DNA from 4 places in the Pseudomonas protegens genome. Region 4 is predicted to be linked to each of the others. Evidence: predicted binding sites of a transcription regulator. Region 4 holds the regulator's gene; each other region holds the start of a gene.
What was found. The regulator FliA, encoded in region 4, starts transcription of late flagellar genes. The targets are predictions, from matches to a motif close to CTAAAGTTTNNNNNNNNNNNGCCGNTAA.
Positions count from the first base shown of each region.

Region 1 (5,173 bases), 2.1 Mb from region 4:
CTATCTGTTCCTTGGCGCGGTGGCGGCGCTGCTGTTCGTCATCGCCATCAGCCAGCTGGCGCTGGCGCCCGAGGTCAAGGCCGGCCACGTGTATGCGGTGATGACTTACCTGTGGACCTTCGTCAGCAGCGTCGATGAGGCGCCCACCATGGTCGACCAGCTGGCGCGCCTGCGGGATATCGGCAAGCGCGTCGATCCGGGCCTGGCTGAGTCGACCGCGCCTCACTGAGCCTCGCGGCCGTCGACTGGGCCGGATCAGCGGAAGCGGTCGACTTCCCGGCGCAAGTCCGCGGCCAGGGTTTCCAGCTCACGGGCGGTGAGTGCCAGGTTGGACACCACTTCACGCTGCTCGCTGTTGGCCTGGGCAATGCTCTGCAGATTGCTGCTGAGCACCGTGGCGGTGCTGCTCTGTTCCTGAGTCGCGGTGGTGATGGCGGCGAACTGCTCGCCGGCGCTGCGGCTCTGCTCGTCGATCAGGGCCAGGGCCGAGGCGACGTTGGCGTTGCGCGACAAGCCTTCCTGCATCAAGCGGTTGCCCTGCTCCATGGTTTCGATGGCGTTGCCGGTTTCCTGCTGGATGCTGTTGATCATCTGCGAGATTTCATCGGTGGCCTCGCGGGTGCGCGACGCCAGGTTGCGCACCTCATCGGCGACCACGGCAAACCCGCGCCCCTGCTCGCCGGCACGCGCGGCCTCGATGGCGGCGTTGAGGGCCAGCAGGTTGGTCTGATCGGCAATCGCGGTGATCACCCCGACAATCCCGCCAATCTCCTGGGAACGCTGGCCCAGGGTATTGATCACCGTGGCCGTGCTGTTGAGGGCCCCGGCAATCTGCTCCAGGGACGCCGATGCCTGTTCCATGGACTCGCGGCCGATGTGGGTCTGCTGGGCGTTGTCCTGGGCCAGACGCTGGGTGCTGCCCATGTTGTCGGCAATATTCAGCGAAGTGGCGCTGAACTCCTCCACCGCCCCGGCCATGCTGGTGATCTCGCCGGACTGTTGCTCCATCCCTTCATAGGCGCCGCTGGACAGGCCTGACAAGGCCTGGGCGCGGCCATTGACCTCGGCGGCGGAACGGCGAATGTGCTCGACCATGGTCGACAGGGCTTCGCCCATCTGGTTGAAACTGCGGGCCAGCTGGCCGATTTCGTCATGGCTGGAGACATTCAGCCGCGCGCTCAGGTCGCCGCCGCCCAGGGCCTGGGCCTGGCGCACCAGATCGCCCAAGGGCGCCAGCTTGCTGCGCAGCAGCCAGACCGTGGCCCCCACCGCCAGCAGCATCGCCAGCAGGCTGCCGATCACCAGGCGAATCCCCACGCTCCAGGTCACCGCGCGGATCTCCGCCTTGGGCATGCTGGCCACCACCGACCAGGGGCCGCCCTCGAACGGCACCGCCAGGCTGTAGAAGTCCTCGCCCTGGTCACTCCAGAAACGCCCCTTGCCCGGTTCCTTGGCGGCCGCCGCCATGATCTGCGCCGCCGGCTCCAGCGCCTGCACGCCGGCCGGTGGCACCAGCCACTTGTTCTGCTCATCAAGCAAGGCCAGGGAGCCGCTCTGGCCAATGCGGAAACGCTTGAGATTGGCGAACTGGGCATTCTGCGCATCGGTGTAGTCGAAACCGACGAACAGCACGGCGATGACCTTGCCGTCGCGAGCCAAGACCGGGGTGTACTGGGTCATGTAGAAGCGTTCGAAGAGCACGGCGCGGCCGACATAACCCTGGCCCGCCATGAGCTTCTGGTAGGCCGGGTGGCCATGGTCGAGCAAGGTGCCGATGGCCCGGCTGCCGTCCTGCTTGCTCAAGGAGGTGCTGACCCGGATGAAATCGTCGCCGCTGCGCACGAACAGGGTCGCCACCCCGGCGGTCATCTGCTTGAACTCGTCCACTTCCTCGAAGTTGTTGTTCAGCACCACGTCCCCCAGGTGCAGGCCCGGGGTCTGCACTCCGGCCACATTCACCGGCTGCTCGGGATGCAGACTCAGGCCGCTGCTGAAACGGTTTTCGAACAGGCCACTGAGGCGCTGGGTGCTCTCGCGCAGGCTGCCGTGGAAGGTGTTGAGCTGGTCCGCCAACAACCGCGCCTCGCTGGCCAGGTGTTCTTCCCGGGTATCGAGGTTCGCCGAGTCCAGGGAGCGCAGGGCAAACAGGGTGCTGCCACTGATGACCAGGGCAAGTATCAGGGCGAGGGCAAGCCCTAGCTGGGAGGCTATGCGGGCACGGGGTTGGGACATGATGGCTCCTTGCCGAGAAGGCGGATCATCCTGATTGGTCAGCACGCTCGGCGGTAATAATTCTAGGATTTTTAGTAATTTAGGACCTTCCTGAACGCTGGTTCCATAACCCATGGATTCGGCGGCGCCCGCAAATACTTGAGCGCCTTGCAAGGATATCCGCGCGCGCCCGCCGGCCGGGCACTGCATCGTTTCAGCCGAAGCGCTCTACCTCGGGCAGTTGCATGGCCTGGACCTCGCCCTGGAGAAAATCGCTGAGGCGCCGCAACCGTTCCCCTCCGGGCCGGGTCTTGGGCCAGACCAGGTAGTAGTTCAGGCCACTGGCCACCGCTGTCGGCCAGGGCAGGCTCAGGCGGCCCTGGGCCACATCTTCGGCCACCATCAGCAAATCGCCCATGGATACGCCATACCCCCGCGCCGCCGCGATCATCCCCAGTTCCAGGGTGTCGAACACCTGCCCGCCCTTGAGCGATACCTGGTCGGTCAGGCCCATATGCTCCAGCCAGCTGCGCCAGTCACGGCGGTCCGGGGTGGGGTGCAAGAGTTCGGTGGCGGCCAGCCGCGCCACGTCCCAGGGCTGGTCGTTGAGCAGGTTCGGCGCCCCCACCGGGATCAGCAGCTCGGGGAACAGGTAGCTGGCTTCCCAGTCCGGAGGAAAGTGGCCATTGCTCAGCAGCACCGCGCAGTCGAAGGGCTCCTGGTTGAAATCCACCGAATCCACGTCCATCCAGGCACTGGTGAGCTGTACCTCATTGCCCGGCTGCAGGTGGCGAAAGCGGCTGAGGCGCGCCAGCAACCAGCGCATGGTCAGGGTCGAGGGCGCCTTCATGCGCAGGATGCCGTCTTCGGCCCGCAGGGTATTGCAGGCCCGCTCCAGCGCGCCGAAACCTTCGCGAATGCCCGGCAACAGCAGGCGCGCCGCCTCGGTCAGTTGCAGGTTGCGCCCGCTGCGCTGGAACAGTCGGCAGGCGAAGTGTTCCTCCAGGGTGCGGATATGCCGGCTGACGGCGCTCTGGGTAATCGACAGTTCTTCGGCGGCACGGGTGAACGAGCTGTGGCGGGCCGCCGCTTCAAAGGCGCGCAGGGCATACAGGGGAGGCAGACGACGAGACATGGATGGACTCCGGACAACACCAGGGCGCCACGCGGGCAGGAAAGGGCTTCGCATGAGTTTTTATCATGCCAGCGAGTATTTTTATCCTTTTGTGCTATGCGCTGCGAGCGCCGAGAATCAGCGCTCTTACCGACTTTTGAAGAATCGAGCCTGATGACCATGCAGCATCCAGCACGCACCGAACTCTGGGCCATCCTGCGGCTAGCGGGGCCGCTGATCGCCTCCCAGCTGGCACACATGCTGATGGTCCTCACCGACACCCTGATGATGGCCCGCCTCAGCCCGCAAGCCCTGGCTGGCGGTGGCCTGGGAGCGGCCAGCTATTCCTTCGTCTCGATTTTCTGCATCGGCGTGATTGCCGCGGTAGGCACCCTGGTGGCGATTCGTCAGGGCGCCGGCGACATCGAAGGTGCTGCGCGTCTGACCCAGGCCGGGCTGTGGCTGGCCTGGATCATGGCCCTGGTCGCCGGCCTGCTGCTGTGGAACCTCAAACCGCTGTTGTTGCTGTTCGGCCAGACCCCCAGCAACGTCGAGGCGGCCGGCCAGTTCCTGCTGATCCTGCCATTCGCCCTGCCCGGCTACCTGAGCTTCATGGCCCTGCGCGGCTTTACCAGCGCCATCGGCCGGGCGACGCCGGTGATGGTCATCAGCCTGGCGGGGACGGTGGCCAACTTCCTGCTCAACTATGCATTGATCACCGGCATGTTCGGCCTGCCGAAACTCGGCCTGATGGGCATCGGCCTGGTGACCGCCATCGTCGCCAACTGCATGGCCCTGGCCCTGGCCTGGCACATCAAGCGCCATCCAGCCTACGCCGCGTACCCGTTGCGCCAGGGCCTGGCCCGGCTGAACACCCACTATCTGCGGGAACTGTGGCGCCTGGGCCTGCCCATCGGCGGCACCTATGCGGTGGAAGTCGGGTTGTTCGCCTTCGCCGCGCTGTGCATGGGCACCATGGGCAGCACCCAGTTGGCGGCGCACCAGATCGCCCTGCAGATCGTCTCGGTGGCGTTCATGGTGCCGGCGGGCATCTCCTACGCCATCACCATGCGCATCGGCCAGCACTACGGTGCCGGACAACTGCTGGATGCAAGGCTGGCCGGACGGGTCGGCATCGCCTTCGGCGCGGTGGCGATGCTGGGGTTCGCGATGATTTTCTGGCTGCTGCCCAACCAGCTGATCGGGCTGTTCCTCGATCACAACGACCCGGCCTTCGCCGAGGTGATTCAACTGGCGGTGAGCTTGTTGGCGGTGGCGGCCTGGTTCGAGCTGTTCGATGGCACCCAGACCATCGCCATGGGCGCGATCCGCGGCCTCAAGGATGCCAAGACCACCTTCCTGGTGGGCCTGGGCTGCTATTGGCTGATCGGCGCGCCTGCGGCCTGGCTGATGGCCTTTACCCTGGGCTGGGGACCGACCGGCGTGTGGTGGGGACTGGCCCTGGGCCTGGCCTGCGCGGCCATCAGCCTGACCCTGGCGTTCGAGTGGCGGATGCGTCGCATGATCAAGCGCGAGCCCGTGGCAGCGGCGATGAACGTTCAAGCCAGCGGCGCCGATTGACGGGGAGCTGATCCCGCCGCCCATGGCGGCGGAACAGCACCGCTAGCAGTCGCTTACAGCAAGCCTTCCTGCAGCGACTGCTGGCTGCTACCGAAGGTCAGGTACTCCATCAGTTGCGCCAGGGGCAACGGCTTGCTGATCAGGTAGCCCTGGACCTGGTCGCAGCCAAAGCCCCGCAGCAGCGCCAGTTGCTCCGCGGTTTCCACGCCTTCGGCGACCACGTCCAGGTTGAGGTTGTGGGCCAGGTTGATCATCGCGTGCACCAGC
Region 1 is NZ_CP060201.1:3,479,683-3,484,855, reverse strand. Features, by position in the region: gene GGI48_RS16055 (ABC transporter six-transmembrane domain-containing protein) at 1-229, shown strand, start outside; gene GGI48_RS16050 (methyl-accepting chemotaxis protein) at 256-2,232, opposite strand; gene GGI48_RS16045 (LysR substrate-binding domain-containing protein) at 2,426-3,346, opposite strand; gene GGI48_RS16040 (NorM family multidrug efflux MATE transporter) at 3,506-4,906, shown strand; gene GGI48_RS16035 (bifunctional diguanylate cyclase/phosphodiesterase) at 4,960-5,173, opposite strand, start outside.
Region 1: GGI48_RS16050 (methyl-accepting chemotaxis protein) is a predicted target of FliA. The motif match lies at 2,348-2,375, and genes of this name have one in related genera.

Region 2 (5,173 bases), 3.1 Mb from region 4:
TCATTTCAGCGTTGGTCTGGAACGAGCGGCTGGCGGAAATCATGTCGGCCATTTCCTCCACCACGTTGACGTTGGGGTAGTAGACATAACCCTTGGCGTCCGCGGCCGGATGGTTAGGCTCATAGCGAGCTTCCAGATTGCTCTGGTCTTCCACCACACCCAGCACCTGCACGCCCTGGCCTGCGGCGTCCTGGTTCTGGAACAGCGAATCGCTACCGCCGCTCTGGGCACCCTGGAACATGGTGGCGAATACCGGGTGACGCGCACGATAGGTCTGATCGATGCTCGACGACACGCTCTCGGCGTTGGCGATGTTACTGGCGACGGTGTTCAGACGCGTGGTCTGAGCGCTCATGCCACTACCGGCAATATTGAAAACACTGGCGAGGGACATGGATTACTCTCCGCGCAGGGCTGCTACCAACCCTTTGAATTTGCTGTTGAGCAGCGTGAAGCTGGCCTGGAAGTCCACCGAGTTCTGCGCATAGCTCGATTGCTCCAGCTGGGCGTCCACGGTGTTCTGGTCGATCGAAGGCTGCATCGGGGTCCGATACAGCAGCGACTCGTCGCCACTGCTCAGGCCCTGGGCTTCGATGTGCCGGGTATTGGTCATGTTCAACGCGAAGGTGCCGTTCTTGACCTTTTCATTCTGCTCGGCGAGCACGGCGGAAAAGTCCAGATCCCGAGCCTTGTAGTTCGGGGTGTCGGCGTTGGCGATGTTGTTGGCCAGCACTTCGGCGCGCTTGGCGCGAAAGCCAAGAGCCTGTTCGTGGATACCGAGCGCTTTATCGAAGCTGATGCTCATGTCGGAAACCTTTGGGTGACCTGATTTTTCGTAATCTGGATATAGCAAGCTACGTGCCAAGTCCTGAAGCCCCGTAAATCAAGGCTTTGCCGACAGCGGCAAGCCGGCAATGCCAGAAAAGCGGCAATGGCCTTCCGCGAATCGCCGACAAAGCGGCAAGGGTCCTGCCGCATTTGCCACTGCGTGCAAGAAACTGACGCGTACAAAAAAGGAGGCCCTATGGCCTCCTTTTCATTGTTGCAACTGTCGATCACTTCGCCTGGTAGATGATCCCCGGACTGCATTGCACCATCTGATAATGGTCCGGCAGGCCATTGAGCGCTTCGGAAGCCCCCAGAAACAGATAACCGCCAGGTTTCAGAGTGCTATGAATGCGCATCAGGATGTCCTTCTTGACCTCGGCCGAGAAGTAGATCAGCACATTGCGGCAAAACACGACATCGAACTTGCCCAGACTGGCATAGCTGTCCAGCAGGTTGAACGAGCGAAACTCCACTCGACTCTTGATCGGTGCCTTGACCACCCAGCGTCCCGGCCCCTTGGGATCGAAATAACGCTGCAGGCGCTCGGCAGAAAGGCCACGCCCAATTGCCAGGCTGTCATATTCGCCGGTCTTGCAGTTGTTGAGCATGGTTCCGGACAGGTCGGTGGCAACGATCTGCACCCCCATCTTCAACTGGCCCATGTTGCTGCGCTCGAACTCGTCGATGGACATCGACAACGAATAGGGTTCCTGCCCTGACGAGCAAGCCGCCGACCAGATCCGCAAACGCTGGTTGGGGCTGGCCTTGATCGCTTCGGGAAGCACCTTGTTCTTCAACACTTCGAAGGGATAGGTGTCACGAAACCACAAGGTTTCGTTGGTGGTCATCGCGTCCACCACCATCTCGCGCAATCCGCTGCGCGGCTGGGTCTGAATCCGCTGAACCAGCTCACCCAAGGTTTTGAGACCTTGCTGCTCCATCAGTTTGTTGAGACGGCTCGAGACGAGATATTGCTTATTTTCCCCGAGCAAAATACCACAGGCTTTTTCCAGGAAGACCCGGAACTGTTCAAAATCCAAATTACCCGTAGACAATGCTGCCGCCTCTTAAATCTAATGTCCGCCAAGGGCTGATACCCTCAGCTGTGGTCTGCTGCTTTGATCCGGTCAACTACCCGGGAAGCCAGGTCATCAGGACGGAACTTGGCAAGGAAGTCATCGGCACCGACCTTCTTCACCATCGCCTGATTGAACACCCCTGACAACGAAGTATGCAGGATGATATGCAGCTTTTGCATGCGTGGATCGTTACGTATCTCGGCCGTGAGGGTGTAACCGTCCATTTCGGGCATCTCGATGTCGGAAATCATCATGAGGAACTCCTCTTCCGGCTTCTTGCCCTCATCCACCAGCTTGCGCAGGTAATCCAACGCTTGCCGGCCATCATTCAACGCCACGACTTCGACCCCCACCGTCTGCAGGCAGCGGGTAACCTGTTTGCGCGCCACCGACGAATCGTCGACGGTCAGCACTCGCAGGGAAACGGCCTTGTGCTGGGTTTCAAGATCCACCACGCCCGCCGAAATCGACTCCGAGGTCGGCGCAACTTCCGCCAATATCTTTTCCACGTCGATGATTTCGACTAACTGGTTGTCCACCCGGGTCACCGCGGTCAGGTAGTGATCGCGACCGGTCCCCTTGGGTGGCGGATGAATTTCTTCCCAGTTCATATTGACGATGCGTTCCACCGAGCGCACCAGAAACCCTTGGGTCTTGGTGTTGTACTCAGTGATGATCACAAACGGGCTGCTCTGATCCTTCAGTCCACCAGCACCGGTGGCCATTGCCAGATCCAGGATCGGAATGGTCGCCCCTCGAATATTCGCGACACCGCACACCACAGGATTGGATTTGGGCATCAGGGTCAGCTTGGGGCATTGCAGCACCTCGCGAACCTTGAAGACGTTGATCCCGTAGAGCTGCTCACCGTCCAGACGGAACAGCAGCAGTTCCAGGCGATTCTGCCCAACCAATTGCGTGCGCTGGTTTACCGAATCCATTACACCAGCCATGCCCAGACTCCCCAAAGCTTTAAGATCCGACGCACGCTCATTGCTAAACGGCACGGCGCTTGCTTTTTAACTGTTATGAACGCCAAAACGACATTTTCCCGACGCCTGACATCCCCCTACCGCACATTGCTCTGCGGGCTGTCGGCCTTGTGTATCTTAAACCCTGGCGGCCCTGCCGTTGCTGATTCGGTCACCCTGCCTGATCTGCTTATCGGCGTCACTCAAGGGTTTCTTGAATTCACGGTAGAAGACTACCTGGCTACCAGTCAAACGGAAGGACGCTACGAAATTCAGGTCAACCAACTGGATCCCCGTATGCGCATGCCGGCGTGCGACAAGGAATTGACAGCGAGCCTGGAAAGCCCTGCCCAGCCACTGGGCAGGGTCACGGTCAAGGTGCGCTGCGAAGGCGGCTCGCCCTGGACCGTGTTCGTCCCGGCGCAGGTCAAACTGTTCCGCGAAGTGGTTACCAGCTCACGGCCACTCAAGCGCGCCGGCATCATTGAGCCCGAAGACGTCGTGCTGCGCGAACGGGACATCAGCCAGAGCAATCAGGGCTACCTGACCTCGGTGGATCAGGCCATTGGTCAGAAACTTGTCCGACCAATGGTCGCCGACCAACTGATTACCCTGGGTCATCTGGAGCAGGCAGAGGTGGTGCGCAAAGGCGATCACGTAGTGATCTCGGCACGCAGCGGCACCTTGAATGTACGAATGCCGGGGGAAGCACTGTCCAACGGCGGCATGAGCGAGCAGATTCGGGTCAAGAACCTGAACTCGCAACGGGTGATCAAGGCTCGCGTCACCGCCCCTGGCCAAGTGGAAGTGGCCATGTAGATAACTGGCGCTCGACCCGGTCGTTCCCTAAACTGTGGCCAATCAAAGGTCGCAGATACCTGCGTTGGCTTATCGACAATCGAGCCTAAAGTTTTTCAGGGTATGGCCGAAAACATGGCAAGCGTCCAAATACCCAGAGGTTTTCTTCATCATGGTCATCGACTTCAGCCGTTTAAACAGCTCCCCTTTACTGACAGGCAGTACGCGTACCGGCACCAGCAAGGAAACCGGCGATGCCGGCACGTCCGCGCCGCCGGCAACTGCAGCCGAGACCAGCAAAAGCGGGGAATCGGTACACCTCAGCAATGAGGCTCAACAGTTGCAGAAAATCACCGACAAGCTGCGCGATCAGCCTGCTGTCGACAAGGCCCGGGTGGCCGAGTTGAAGCAAGCCATTGCCGATGGCAGCTACAAGGTCGACAGCAACCGTGTAGCCAGCAAACTGCTCAACTTCGAAGCCCAGCGCTAGCCCCAGGCTTGCGCCAGGCTTTTGGACGCTTAATCCCCAAGGCCAGCCATGCACGACACCAATCTACTGCAACTGATCAACGATGACCTTGCTCCAGCGCAACAACTGCTGGAACTGCTCAGAGCCGAATCCGTAGCCCTGCACGGCCGTGATATGCCGCTGCTGGAGGATATTCTGGCGCAGAAGCAGGCCCTGGTCATTTTGCTGGAACAGCATGGCCGCAAACGTACAGAGATCCTCGCCAGCCTGAACCTGCCAACCAATCGTGCCGGCCTCGAACAACTGGCCAGTCACTCGAGTGTGGGCGATCAGTTGCTTGAACAGGGCAGCCTGCTGACCCAACTGCTCGCCGACTGCCAGGCCACCAATGAACTCAATGGCCGCTCGATCCAGATTCAGCAGGCCACCACTGCCAACCAGTTGAAAATCCTCAACGGCGGCGAACCCCCAGCCCTTTATGACGCCCGCGGCTCTACCTCTATGCTTGCGAAGCCCCGCCCACTCAGTCAGGCTTAAACTCCAAAAATGAGCGCGTGCTACCAAGCCGTGAAACATGCTGGCAGAATGCCAGCTCCTGCGTGTAGTTGTATTTTGTCTGGAGATTGATGAACCGTGTTCAACGCCTCAAACGCGGAAGATGCTCCGCAGCCACCCAAGGTGTTCACCACTGCGTTGGAAATTTCCTCCAACTTGCGGTTGCTGCAAGAGAGCCACGACCCGCTGATCATCACTTTCCATGAGCGCAGCCAGCGTTTCCAGAGCTATCTGGTGGAAGTGGACCGCGACAGCAACATGATTGCTCTCGATGAAATGATTCCCCGCGACGGTGAGCGCTTCCTGCTGGCAGGCGAGCCATTTCGTGTTGAAGGCTTTCATGAAGGCGTGCGCATCGCCTGGGACAGCAATGGCACTCCGACCCTAGACGATTCCAATGGCGGCCGCTGCTACCGCACCACGCTGCCGGACGAAGTGGTTTACCACCAGCGCCGCAACGCTTTCCGTGCCGC
Region 2 is NZ_CP060201.1:5,045,340-5,050,512, reverse strand. Features, by position in the region: gene flgC (flagellar basal body rod protein FlgC) at 1-394, opposite strand, end outside; gene flgB (flagellar basal body rod protein FlgB) at 398-805, opposite strand; gene cheR (protein-glutamate O-methyltransferase CheR) at 1,056-1,883, opposite strand; gene GGI48_RS23540 (chemotaxis protein CheV) at 1,928-2,860, opposite strand; gene flgA (flagellar basal body P-ring formation chaperone FlgA) at 2,936-3,697, shown strand; gene flgM (flagellar biosynthesis anti-sigma factor FlgM) at 3,849-4,166, shown strand; gene GGI48_RS23525 (flagella synthesis protein FlgN) at 4,215-4,682, shown strand; gene GGI48_RS23520 (flagellar brake protein) at 4,779-5,173, shown strand, end outside.
Region 2: flgM (flagellar biosynthesis anti-sigma factor FlgM) is a predicted target of FliA. The motif match lies at 3,783-3,810, and genes of this name have one in related genera.

Region 3 (5,173 bases), 1.7 Mb from region 4:
CGCTTTTGATTTGTCTTGTCGATTCAATGGCTTGCGAATACGTCCCGGCGTTTGGCGGCCTGACTGTTTCATGCTTGAGACAGTTCGCCATAGCGGCCACTAGCCATAACCTTGCAAATGCTCTGGAACAGGGGTTGCTGCGGGGGTGTATCAGTGACTTAACAGTTTTACCCGCGCGTGGCGCAGGCCCCTTAATTAGCGGCCTGACCCGCCGCCGGGTGTTTCAGAAATGGACACTCTGGCGCCCGGCCAGCGTTGCCGGATCAGTCCTGCAGCAGTTGCCGGACCTCGGCAAAGGCCTGTTGCCGGCGCGCCTGCCAGTCCCCGCGAATCACCCGATAGGCTTGCCCATGGCGCTCCAGCCATTGCCGGGTATCGGCAAAGAAGGCCAGGCGCTGCGCCAGTTGCGGCTGGCAGCGCTGACCGTCATCGCTCCAGTCCACATCCTCCGGCGATAGCAGCAGGTGCAGGTCGTAGTGGCGGGCCAGCAGTTGCGGCTCCAGCCAGGCCGGGCAATCGCCGAACAGGGTCTGGCTCCACAGCAGGTTGCTCAACAGGTGCGTATCGAGGATCAGCAGGGCCGGCTGCTGCGAGCGCGCCTGATCCTCCCAGGCCAACTGGCCGCGGGCGATCGTGGGGATGTCAGCCAGGCAGGTGTCGCGGCGTTCCTCTTCGATGAAGTGACGCACGTACTCGCCCACCTGGAGGCCGCCAAAATGCGCTTGCAGCTCGGCCGCCAGCCAGCTCTTGCCGCTGGATTCGGGGCCGGTGAGGACCAGCACCTTCACGATTGCAGGGCCGGGTCGGCACGCCAGGTGCGCCAGCCCTGGACCGCCAGCAGGGTGAACAGGGCGTAGAGGGCGGCGGTCAGGTACAGCGCCTTGTAGAGGAACAGGCCGACGAAGATCACGTCCACGGCAATCCATAACGGCCAGCACTGCACGCGCTTTTGCGCCATCCACCACTGGGCCACCAGGCTGAAGGCGGTCAGGGCGGCGTCGAGCCAGGGTTGCGCGGCGTCGGTCCAGTGGGCCATGGCCGCCCCCAGCAACAGGCTGCCCAGCGCGCCCAGGGCCAGGCCCTGGAGCAGGCCGGCGGTTCGCAACTGGCTGACCGGACGCCCTTGATGCTGATCGCCGCCCCGGGTCCACTGCCACCAGCCATAGAGCTGCAACACGGCGTAGACCACCTGCAGGAGCATGTCGGAATAGAGTTTGACCTCGTAGAAGATCCAGCTGTAGAGCAGCACCATGACCAGGCCGATGGGCCAGCACCAGGGGTTCTGCTTGACCGTCAGCCAGACGGCGATCACGCCTAGCGCAGCGGCAAACAGTTCAAGCCCGGACATGGCGGTTCCTTGGGGAAGTGGAGGAGGGGGCGGATTGTACCCAGAGTCGGCCCCGGACGTTAGCCCGGAGCCGCGCAAGCGGTGGCGACTAGACGCGGAACTGGCGCAGCAGGCCGTTGAGCTGTTCCGAGAGCTCCTTGAGGTGCCGGCTGGCGGCGCTGGAATGCTGGGCGGCCAGCGCCGTGCCCTGGGACAGGCCCGCCGCCTGACCGACGTTGTGGTTGATGTCCTCCACCACATGGGCCTGTTGCAGGGTGGCGCTGGCGATCGAGGCGTTCAGTTCGTTGAGGGTGCGCAGGACCTGGCCGATGGCGTTGAGGCTGGTGCCGGCCAGCCCGGCCTGTTCGATGGTCGACTGCGAGGCCCGGCTGCTGTCGCCGATGACCTTGACCGCGGCTTCGGAGTGACTCTGCAGACGTTCGATCATGCCCTGGATTTCCGCGGTGGACTGCTGGGTACGCTGGGCCAGCAGGCGCACTTCGTCGGCCACCACGGCAAAGCCCCGGCCCTGTTCCCCGGCCCGGGCGGCTTCGATGGCGGCGTTCAGGGCCAGCAGGTTGGTCTGCTCGGCGATGGAGCGGATCACCTCCAGCACGGTGCCGATCTGGGTGCTTTCCGTCGCCAGGGTGCGGATCACTTCCACGGCCTGGTCGATGGTCGTGGACAACTGATCGATCTGCTGCAGGCTGCCGTCGATGTTGAGCTGGCCCTGCCGGGCCTGGGCTTCGGCTTCGCGCACTTCGCTGGCCGCGTGTTCGGCGTTCCTGGCCACATCCTGCACGCCGCTGGTGACCTGGCTGATGGCCGCGGCCACCTGTTCCATCTGCTGGGACTGCTGCTGACTGCGCTCCTGGGCCTCGCTGGCGTTGCTGCCCAGCTCGCTGGAGGACTGCGCCAGCGCGGCGGCGCTGGACTGCAACTGGGTCACCACCCCGCGCAACTTGGCGGTAAAGCCATTGAAGTGCCGGGCCAGCTCGGTGACTTCGTCCTGGCCGTGGGTATCCAGGCGCCGGGTCAGGTCGCTTTCGCCGCTGGCGATGTTGGCCATGGCGTGCACCGTTTCGCGCAGCGGGTTGACGATGCTGCGCACGATCAGCACCACCAGGGCGGTCATCAGCAGCGCAATCACCAGGCCAATGGAAGAGGCCTGCAGGACCTGGGCATAGAACTCCTGTTGCAGGTCGTCGATGTACACCCCGGAACCGATGATCCAGCCCCAGGGCTGGAACAGCTGTATATAGGAGGTCTTTTGTACCGGCTGCTCGGCCCCGGGCTTGGGCCAGCGGTAATCCACCATGCCGGCGCCCTTGGCCTTGGCCAGGGCGACCATTTCGTTGAACACCTGGAAGCCGTCCGGGTCCTTGACCGCCGCCAGGTTCTGTCCGTCGAGCTTGGGGTTGGCCGGGTGCATGATCATCACCGGCGTCAGGTCGTTGATCCAGAAGTAGTCGTTCTGGTTGTAGCGCAACCCGCGGATGGTTTGCAGCGCCTGTTGCTGTGCCTGTTCGCGGCTCAGGCTGCCGGCGGCTTCCAGGCCCTGGTAGTAATTGAGCACCCCGGCGGCGGTCTGCACCACATGCTGGGTTTTCTGTGCCTTGGCCTGGTACAGGTCGCGGTGAATCTGCCCGAGCATCATCACGCCCAGGGTCACCAGGGTCAGCACCGCCACGATCAGGATCAGCCACAAACGCTGACTGATGGACATCTTGCGCAAGCTATTCATCATCCGGTCACTCCTGATTCTTGTACTTGTCATAAAAGGCCGTGAGCATCCAAGCACGCCGGCCTTCGAGCGCCTACCCTACGGAAGTCCAATAACATCGCGGTGTATTTTGCGCCTGTCTGCTAGGATTTCGGCGCTTTCGCGCAAAACCTGAACCTTTCTGCCTTTTTCACAGAATTTTCATGGGCTTGTGTTGAACTGGCGGCCGGGGAAATTTCACCCGCGCCAAGCGCAGTGACTGAGTCGACTACTTAAAAAAGAGGCATGCCTGGAGCATCGCCTTATTGGGGGATTGATGGATTTTTGGAGCGCCGCACAGGCATTGATACTCGGGATTGTCGAAGGCTTGACCGAGTTCTTGCCCATCAGCAGTACCGGACACCAGATTATTGTCGCTGACCTGCTCGACTTCGGTGGCGAGCGGGCGATGGCCTTCAACATCATCATTCAGCTGGGAGCGATCCTGGCCGTGGTCTGGGAGTTTCGACGCAAGATCCTCGAGGTGGTGATCGGCCTGCCGAGCCAGCCCAAGGCCCAGCGCTTCACGGTCAACCTGCTGATCGCCTTCCTCCCGGCGGTGGTGCTGGGGGTGATCTTCGCCGACCTGATCCATGCCTACCTGTTCAACCCCATCACTGTGGCCACGGCCCTGGTGATCGGCGGGGTCATCATGCTCTGGGCCGAGCGGCGCGAGCATCGGGTGCACGCCGAAAGCGTGGACGAGATCACCTGGAAGGACGCACTGAAAGTCGGTTGTGCCCAGTGCCTGGCAATGATCCCGGGGACTTCGCGCTCCGGCTCGACCATCATCGGCGGGCTGCTGTTCGGCCTGTCGCGCAAGACCGCCACCGAGTTTTCGTTCTTCCTGGCCATGCCCACCATGGTCGGGGCTGCGGTGTATTCGGGCTACAAGTACCGGCACCTGTTCCAGCCCGATGATGTTCCGGTGTTCGCCATCGGCTTCGTCACCGCCTTCATCTTCGCCATGATCGCGGTCAAGGGCCTGCTGAAGTTCATTGCCAGCCACAGCTACGCGGCGTTCGCCTGGTACCGCATCGCCTTCGGCCTGTTGATTCTGGCGACCTGGCAGTTCGGCTGGGTCGACTGGACGGCGGCCAAATCGTGACGACGGGCCGTAGCGAAGCGCGCGTCGGCAGTGGCGCGCGTATCCACCACCTGAAGCTCAAGTTGCTGGTATTTGTCCTGCTGTGCGCATTGCCATTGTTCGGCTCGTTGTCCCTGTGGTGGCGAGCAATTTCGATCATCCCCCTGGTCGCCTATGGCGCCGTCAGCCTGTTGACCTTCCTGCTGTATTGGCACGACAAGCGCCGGGCCAGGGCAGAGGGGCAGCGCACGCCGGAGAATGTGCTGCACGCCCTGGAGCTGGCCGGCGGCTGGCCCGGGGCCTTGCTGGCCCAGCAACTGCTGCGGCACAAGACCCGCAAGCTGTCCTATCAGACCTTGTTCTGGCTGATCGTGGCCGTGCATCAGGTCTACTGGATTGACCGGCTGTTCCTGGAAAACAGCCTGCTGAGCCTGTTCTAGAGCAGCAACCCGACCTGCGCCCGCTTGGGCAACTTGCCCACCACCAGTTGATGGGAGCGTTGCAGCAGTGCCCGGAGTTCCTCGGCACCCAGCGGGTAGGGCGTTTGCATGATGATCCAGTGCGCCCGCGCCAGATAGGGCGCCGGGGCAATGCCCGGACGGTCGACATGACCGAGAAACAGCTCCTGGTCGACCTTGAACGCCAGGGAGCTGCCCCGCAGGTTCTGCAGGGCGAACATCTTGCTGCCGGCAATTGAAAACACCCGCACACCGCCCCATTTGTAGTCCTCCCGCGCTCCGGGCAGGTCCAGGCAGAATTGCGCCACTTGTTGTTCAGTGAGGATTGCATCTTTCACAGCAGTCGTTCTCCACAGCCTTCGAAGGATTGGCTCAGGTGCTCGATCCAGGCCCGCACGGCCGGCAACACACCGCGGCGGTGAGGATACACCGCTTGCAGCCAGCCGCCGGGCAATGACCATTGCGGCAGCATCTGCACCAGTTGGCCGCTGGCCAGTTCGGCCTCGCAATACATCATCGGCAGGACGGTGCAGCCCAGG
Region 3 is NZ_CP060201.1:6,483,586-6,488,758, forward strand. Features, by position in the region: gene GGI48_RS29885 (AAA family ATPase) at 264-788, opposite strand; gene pnuC (nicotinamide riboside transporter PnuC) at 785-1,348, opposite strand; gene GGI48_RS29895 (methyl-accepting chemotaxis protein) at 1,437-3,071, opposite strand; gene GGI48_RS29900 (undecaprenyl-diphosphate phosphatase) at 3,367-4,197, shown strand; gene GGI48_RS29905 (DUF1294 domain-containing protein) at 4,194-4,616, shown strand; gene GGI48_RS29910 (MmcQ/YjbR family DNA-binding protein) at 4,613-4,972, opposite strand; gene GGI48_RS29915 (LysR substrate-binding domain-containing protein) at 4,969-5,173, opposite strand, start outside.
Region 3: GGI48_RS29895 (methyl-accepting chemotaxis protein) is a predicted target of FliA. The motif match lies at 3,199-3,226, and genes of this name have one in related genera.

Region 4 (5,173 bases):
GACTCAGTCGCGGATCGTCACCGCTCAGGCCGAACTGAGCCTGCGGGGCGAGGGCGACAATGCCTCGATCACCAATCGCCAGCTGTTCGCCGGCCTGCCGCTGACCGCTGCCGAACCACTGATCGAGCCGACCCTGACCGAGCGTCCGCGCCCGGCCCCGGCGCCAGCCGCACCGGCTGCTGATTCCCGTGCGCTGGACTCGATGCGTTTCGAGCTCAACGGCCTGCGCGAGCTGCTGGAAGTGCAGCTCGGTTCCCTGGCCTGGAGCCAATTGCAGGGGAGTCGTCCGGAGCAGGCCAACCTCTGGCGCCGTCTGCAGCGCATCGGCCTGTCCGGTCCGCTGGCCCGTGATCTGCTGGCACTGATCACCGATATCGATGAGCCGCGCCAGGCCTGGCGCATGCTGCTGGCGCACCTGGCGCGGATGATCCTCACGCCGGAAGTCGAGCCTCTGGAAGAAGGGGGCGTGATTGCCATGGTCGGCCCCGCCGGCATGGGCAAGACCACCACCCTGGCCAAGCTGGCCGCGCGCTATGTACTCAAGTACGGCGCACAGAACATTGCTCTGGTCAGCATGGACAGCTTCCGTATCGGTGCCCAGGAGCAGCTCAAGACCCTGGGGCGCATCCTCAATGTCTCGGTGACCCATGTCGATCCTGGCCAGTCCCTGGCCCAGGCCCTGGATCCGCTGCTGCGCAAGCGCGTGGTGTTGATCGACACCGCCGGCCTGCAGGCCAGCGACCCGGCATTGCGCATGCAGTTGGAGAGCCTGGCCGGTCGCGGGATCCGCGCGAAGAACTATCTGGTGCTGGCGACCACCAGCCAGAAGCAGGTGCTGACCGCCGCCTACCACAGCTACAAGCGCTGCGGTCTGGCCGGCTGCATCCTGACTAAACTGGATGAAACAGCCAGTCTTGGCGAGGTCTTGAGCCTGGCCATCAGTCATGAATTGCCGGTTGCCTATCTGACCGATGGCCCGCGGATTCCTGACGATTTGCACCTGCCTCGCCGGCATCAACTGGTGAGCCGCGCCGTGAGCGTGCAGATGCAGGAAGAACCCAGCGAAGAAGCCATGGCCGACATGTTCGCTGATCTCTATCACAGCCCGACCAAGCGGGTCGGCTGAGTTAGACATGAATAGATTGCAGTGTATCTACATCGATGGTCTGCCATGCATTGTTCCAACGGTGAACGCGCAGCCAGTTATGTGGCCCCGTCTAAGTAAGACAAGGTAAAGAAAGAACATGGGCAGCATGCATCCCGTACAGGTGATTGCGGTGACCGGCGGCAAGGGTGGCGTCGGCAAGACTAATGTGTCAGTGAACTTGTCCCTGGCTCTGGCTGAGCTCGGCCGGCGGGTCTTGCTGCTGGATGCCGACTTGGGACTGGCCAACGTCGATGTCCTGTTGGGCCTGACACCCAAACGCACCCTGGCGGATGTCATCGAAGGGCGCTGTGAGTTGCGCGATGTGCTGCTCCAGGGTCCTGGCGGTATCCGTATCGTCCCGGCCGCCTCCGGCACCCAGAGCATGGTGCACCTGAGTCCCGCCCAGCACGCCGGCCTGATCCAGGCCTTCAGCGACATCGGCGACAACCTCGATGTGCTGGTGATCGATACTGCTGCGGGTATTGGTGACTCGGTAGTCAGTTTTGTCCGCGCGGCCCAGGAAGTGTTGCTGGTGGTCTGCGACGAACCGACTTCGATCACCGACGCCTATGCGCTGATCAAGTTGCTCAACCGTGACTACGGCATGAACCGTTTCCGGGTCCTGGCCAACATGGCCCAAAGCCCTCAGGAAGGGCGCAACCTGTTTGCAAAATTGACCAAGGTCACGGATCGCTTTCTGGACGTGGCCTTACAATACGTCGGCGCAGTTCCCTACGACGAAAGCGTGCGCAAGGCCGTGCAAAAGCAGCGTGCGGTCTATGAAGCCTTTCCTCGTTCGAAGTGTGCATTGGCGTTCAAGGCCATCGCGCAAAAAGTCGATACCTGGCCGTTGCCGGCGAACCCACGCGGGCATCTGGAGTTTTTTGTCGAGCGCCTAGTGCATCAAACAGCGGGACCGGTGCTATGACTGCCAGCGGCTACAACCTCTACAAGAAGTCCGCGCGTGACAGCCAATATGAATTGATCGAGCGCTACGCGCCCCTGGTCAAGCGTATTGCCTATCACCTGCTGGCGCGGTTGCCGGCCAGTGTTCAGGTGGAAGACCTGATTCAGGCCGGGATGATCGGTTTGCTCGAAGTGTCGACCAAGTACGACGCGAGCAAGGGGGCGAGTTTCGAAACCTATGCGGGTATCCGTATCCGCGGGGCGATGCTCGACGAGGTTCGCAAAGGCGACTGGGCACCGCGTTCGGTGCACCGTAATACACGCATGGTCAGTGATGCCATTCGTGCAATTGAAGCTAAAACCGGTCGTGACGCTAAAGATCACGAAGTTGCGGCCGAACTTCAATTGAGTCTCGACGATTATTACGGGATTTTGAACGACACCCTGGGCAGCCGCCTGTTCAGTTTCGACGACCTGTTGCAGGACGGCGAACATGAAGGGCTGCATGAGGATGGCGCCAGTGCTCATCTCGAGCCGTCACGGGACCTGGAGGATGAACGCTTCCAGGCCGCCTTGGCGGATGCGATTGCCAATTTGCCGGAGCGCGAGCGACTGGTGTTGGCGCTGTACTACGACGAAGAACTGAATCTCAAGGAAATCGGTGAGGTCCTGGGGGTCAGCGAATCGCGGGTCAGCCAGTTACACAGCCAGTGCGCGGCCCGTTTGCGGGGGCGTTTGGGGGAGTGGCGAGCGCGCTGACAGGCAGTGTGGGGACACTGCGATCGGGACCGGTAAGGCAAGCGCTGCGCCGGTCTTGCAGTATGTGCTCCATGCAGTCGTTGTGTGTTATGCCGAATTGATTGAATGGCGCGTTCAGGTGCTGGATGCGTTTAAGACTGCTTGGAGGTCGAATTGGACAAGAACATGAAAATCCTCATCGTTGATGACTTTTCAACGATGCGGCGGATCATAAAAAACCTGTTGCGTGATCTGGGTTTCACCAACACGGTCGAGGCCGACGATGGCACTACCGCCATTCCGGTACTCAACAGCGGGAGCATCGACTTTCTGGTAACGGACTGGAACATGCCGGGCATGACCGGGATCGACCTGCTGCGCCACGTGCGTGCCGATGAAAAGCTCAAGCACCTGCCGGTGTTGATGGTGACTGCGGAAGCCAAGCGCGAGCAGATCATCGAAGCGGCCCAGGCCGGCGTTAACGGCTATGTAGTCAAACCATTCACGGCTCAGGCGTTGAAAGAGAAGATCGAAAAGATCTTCGAACGCATCGGTTGATGTACGTAGCCATTCCGCCACGGGGGAGCTATGGAGCATAACGAATCTTCACTGGGCGACTTTGAGTCGACCCTGAAAAAACATGCGCTGGAACTGGTCGAAAGCCTGGAAAAGGGCAAGTTCGGCGAAGCGGTGCAATTGATCCATGAGCTCAATCAGACCCGTGACCGCGGCCTGTATCAGGAAGTGGGCAAGCTCACCCGCGAGCTGCATAGCGCGATCGTCAATTTCCAGATTGACCCGCACATGCCGCAAGCCGAGGAAGTTTCACAGATCACGGATGCCACTGAGCGCCTGTCCTATGTGGTCCGGCTCACGGAAGCCGCCGCCAACCGCACCATGGACCTGGTAGAGAGCAGCACCCCGCTGGTCAATGGCCTGAGCACTGAAGCCCAGGCCCTGAGCGCAGATTGGGGGCGCTTCATGCGGCGCGAGGTCGGTGCTGAAGAGTTTCGCGAACTGGCGCGCCGGGTCGACAGTTTCCTGACGCGCAGCGAGCAGGAAACCCGTACCGTTTCCGGCCACCTCAACGACATTCTGCTGGCGCAGGATTACCAGGACCTGACCGGTCAGGTGATCAAGCGTGTGACCCAGTTGGTCACGGAAGTCGAAAGCAATCTGCTCAAACTTGTCTTGATGGCCAGTCAGGTCGATCGTTTCGCCGGTATCGAACATGACCGTGAATCGATCCTCGCGGAAAAAGATCCGCAAAAACATCTCGCCAAGGGTGAAGGTCCGCAGATTCATGCCGATAAACGGGAAGACGTTGTGTCCGGTCAGGACGATGTAGACGATTTGCTTTCCAGCCTTGGATTCTAGGAGCACCCATTAATGAGCTTCGGCGCCGATGAAGAGATCCTTCAGGATTTCCTGGTTGAGGCCGGCGAGATTCTAGAGCAACTGTCCGAACAACTGGTCGAGCTGGAAAGCCGACCGGATGATGCGGACCTGCTCAATGCAATTTTTCGCGGTTTTCACACTGTTAAAGGGGGCGCCGGCTTCCTCCAGCTCAATGAGCTGGTGGAGTGCTGCCACATCGCCGAGAACGTCTTCGACATCCTGCGCAAGGGTGAGCGACGGGTCGATTCGGAGCTGATGGACGTGGTGCTCGAGGCGCTGGACGCGGTGAACGGCATGTTCAGCCAGGTCCGTGAGCGCAGCGAAATCACTGCCGCGACACCGGAACTGCTGGCCGCCTTGGCGCGTCTGGCCGAACCTGCCGGTGCCGAGCCTGCAGCGCCGGTGGTCGAAGAAGTGGCCGAAGTTGCTGTCGAGCCTGAGCCTGAGGCCCCGTCAGGGGATATCACCGATAACGAATTCGAACTCTTGCTCGATTCGCTGAATGCCGCCAAGGCCGACGCCGAAGCCGCACCTGCTGCCGCGCCGGCGGCCGAGGGCGAGCCCGCCAGCGACGAGATCACCGACGCCGAGTTCGAGTCCCTGCTGGACCAGTTGCATGGCAAGGGGCAGTTCGCTCCCGATGCCGTAGCTCCCGCAGCACCTCCTGCTGCCGCTGGCGCTGCCGCGGCGGGCGACGAAATCACCGATGACGAGTTCGAAGCGCTGCTGGACCAGTTGCATGGCAAGGGCAACTTTGCCGTGGACGCACTGGAGTCGGCAGTGGCCGCCGTGCCTGCCGCGCAGGCGCCCAGCGCCGCCGCAGCCGGTAGCGATCTGATCACCGATCACGAATTCGAATCCCTGCTCGATGAGCTGCACGGCAAGGGCAAGTTCTCTGAAGCTCCGGGTGCGGCCAAACCGGCAGCGGCAGTTGCCGCGGCACCGGCTGCGGCAACCAGCGCCGCCGTCGCCAAACCCGTGGCC
Region 4 is NZ_CP060201.1:1,369,096-1,374,268, reverse strand. Features, by position in the region: gene flhF (flagellar biosynthesis protein FlhF) at 1-1,126, shown strand, start outside; gene fleN (flagellar synthesis regulator FleN) at 1,245-2,075, shown strand; gene fliA (RNA polymerase sigma factor FliA) at 2,072-2,812, shown strand; gene GGI48_RS06430 (chemotaxis response regulator CheY) at 2,978-3,349, shown strand; gene GGI48_RS06425 (protein phosphatase CheZ) at 3,380-4,168, shown strand; gene GGI48_RS06420 (chemotaxis protein CheA) at 4,181-5,173, shown strand, end outside.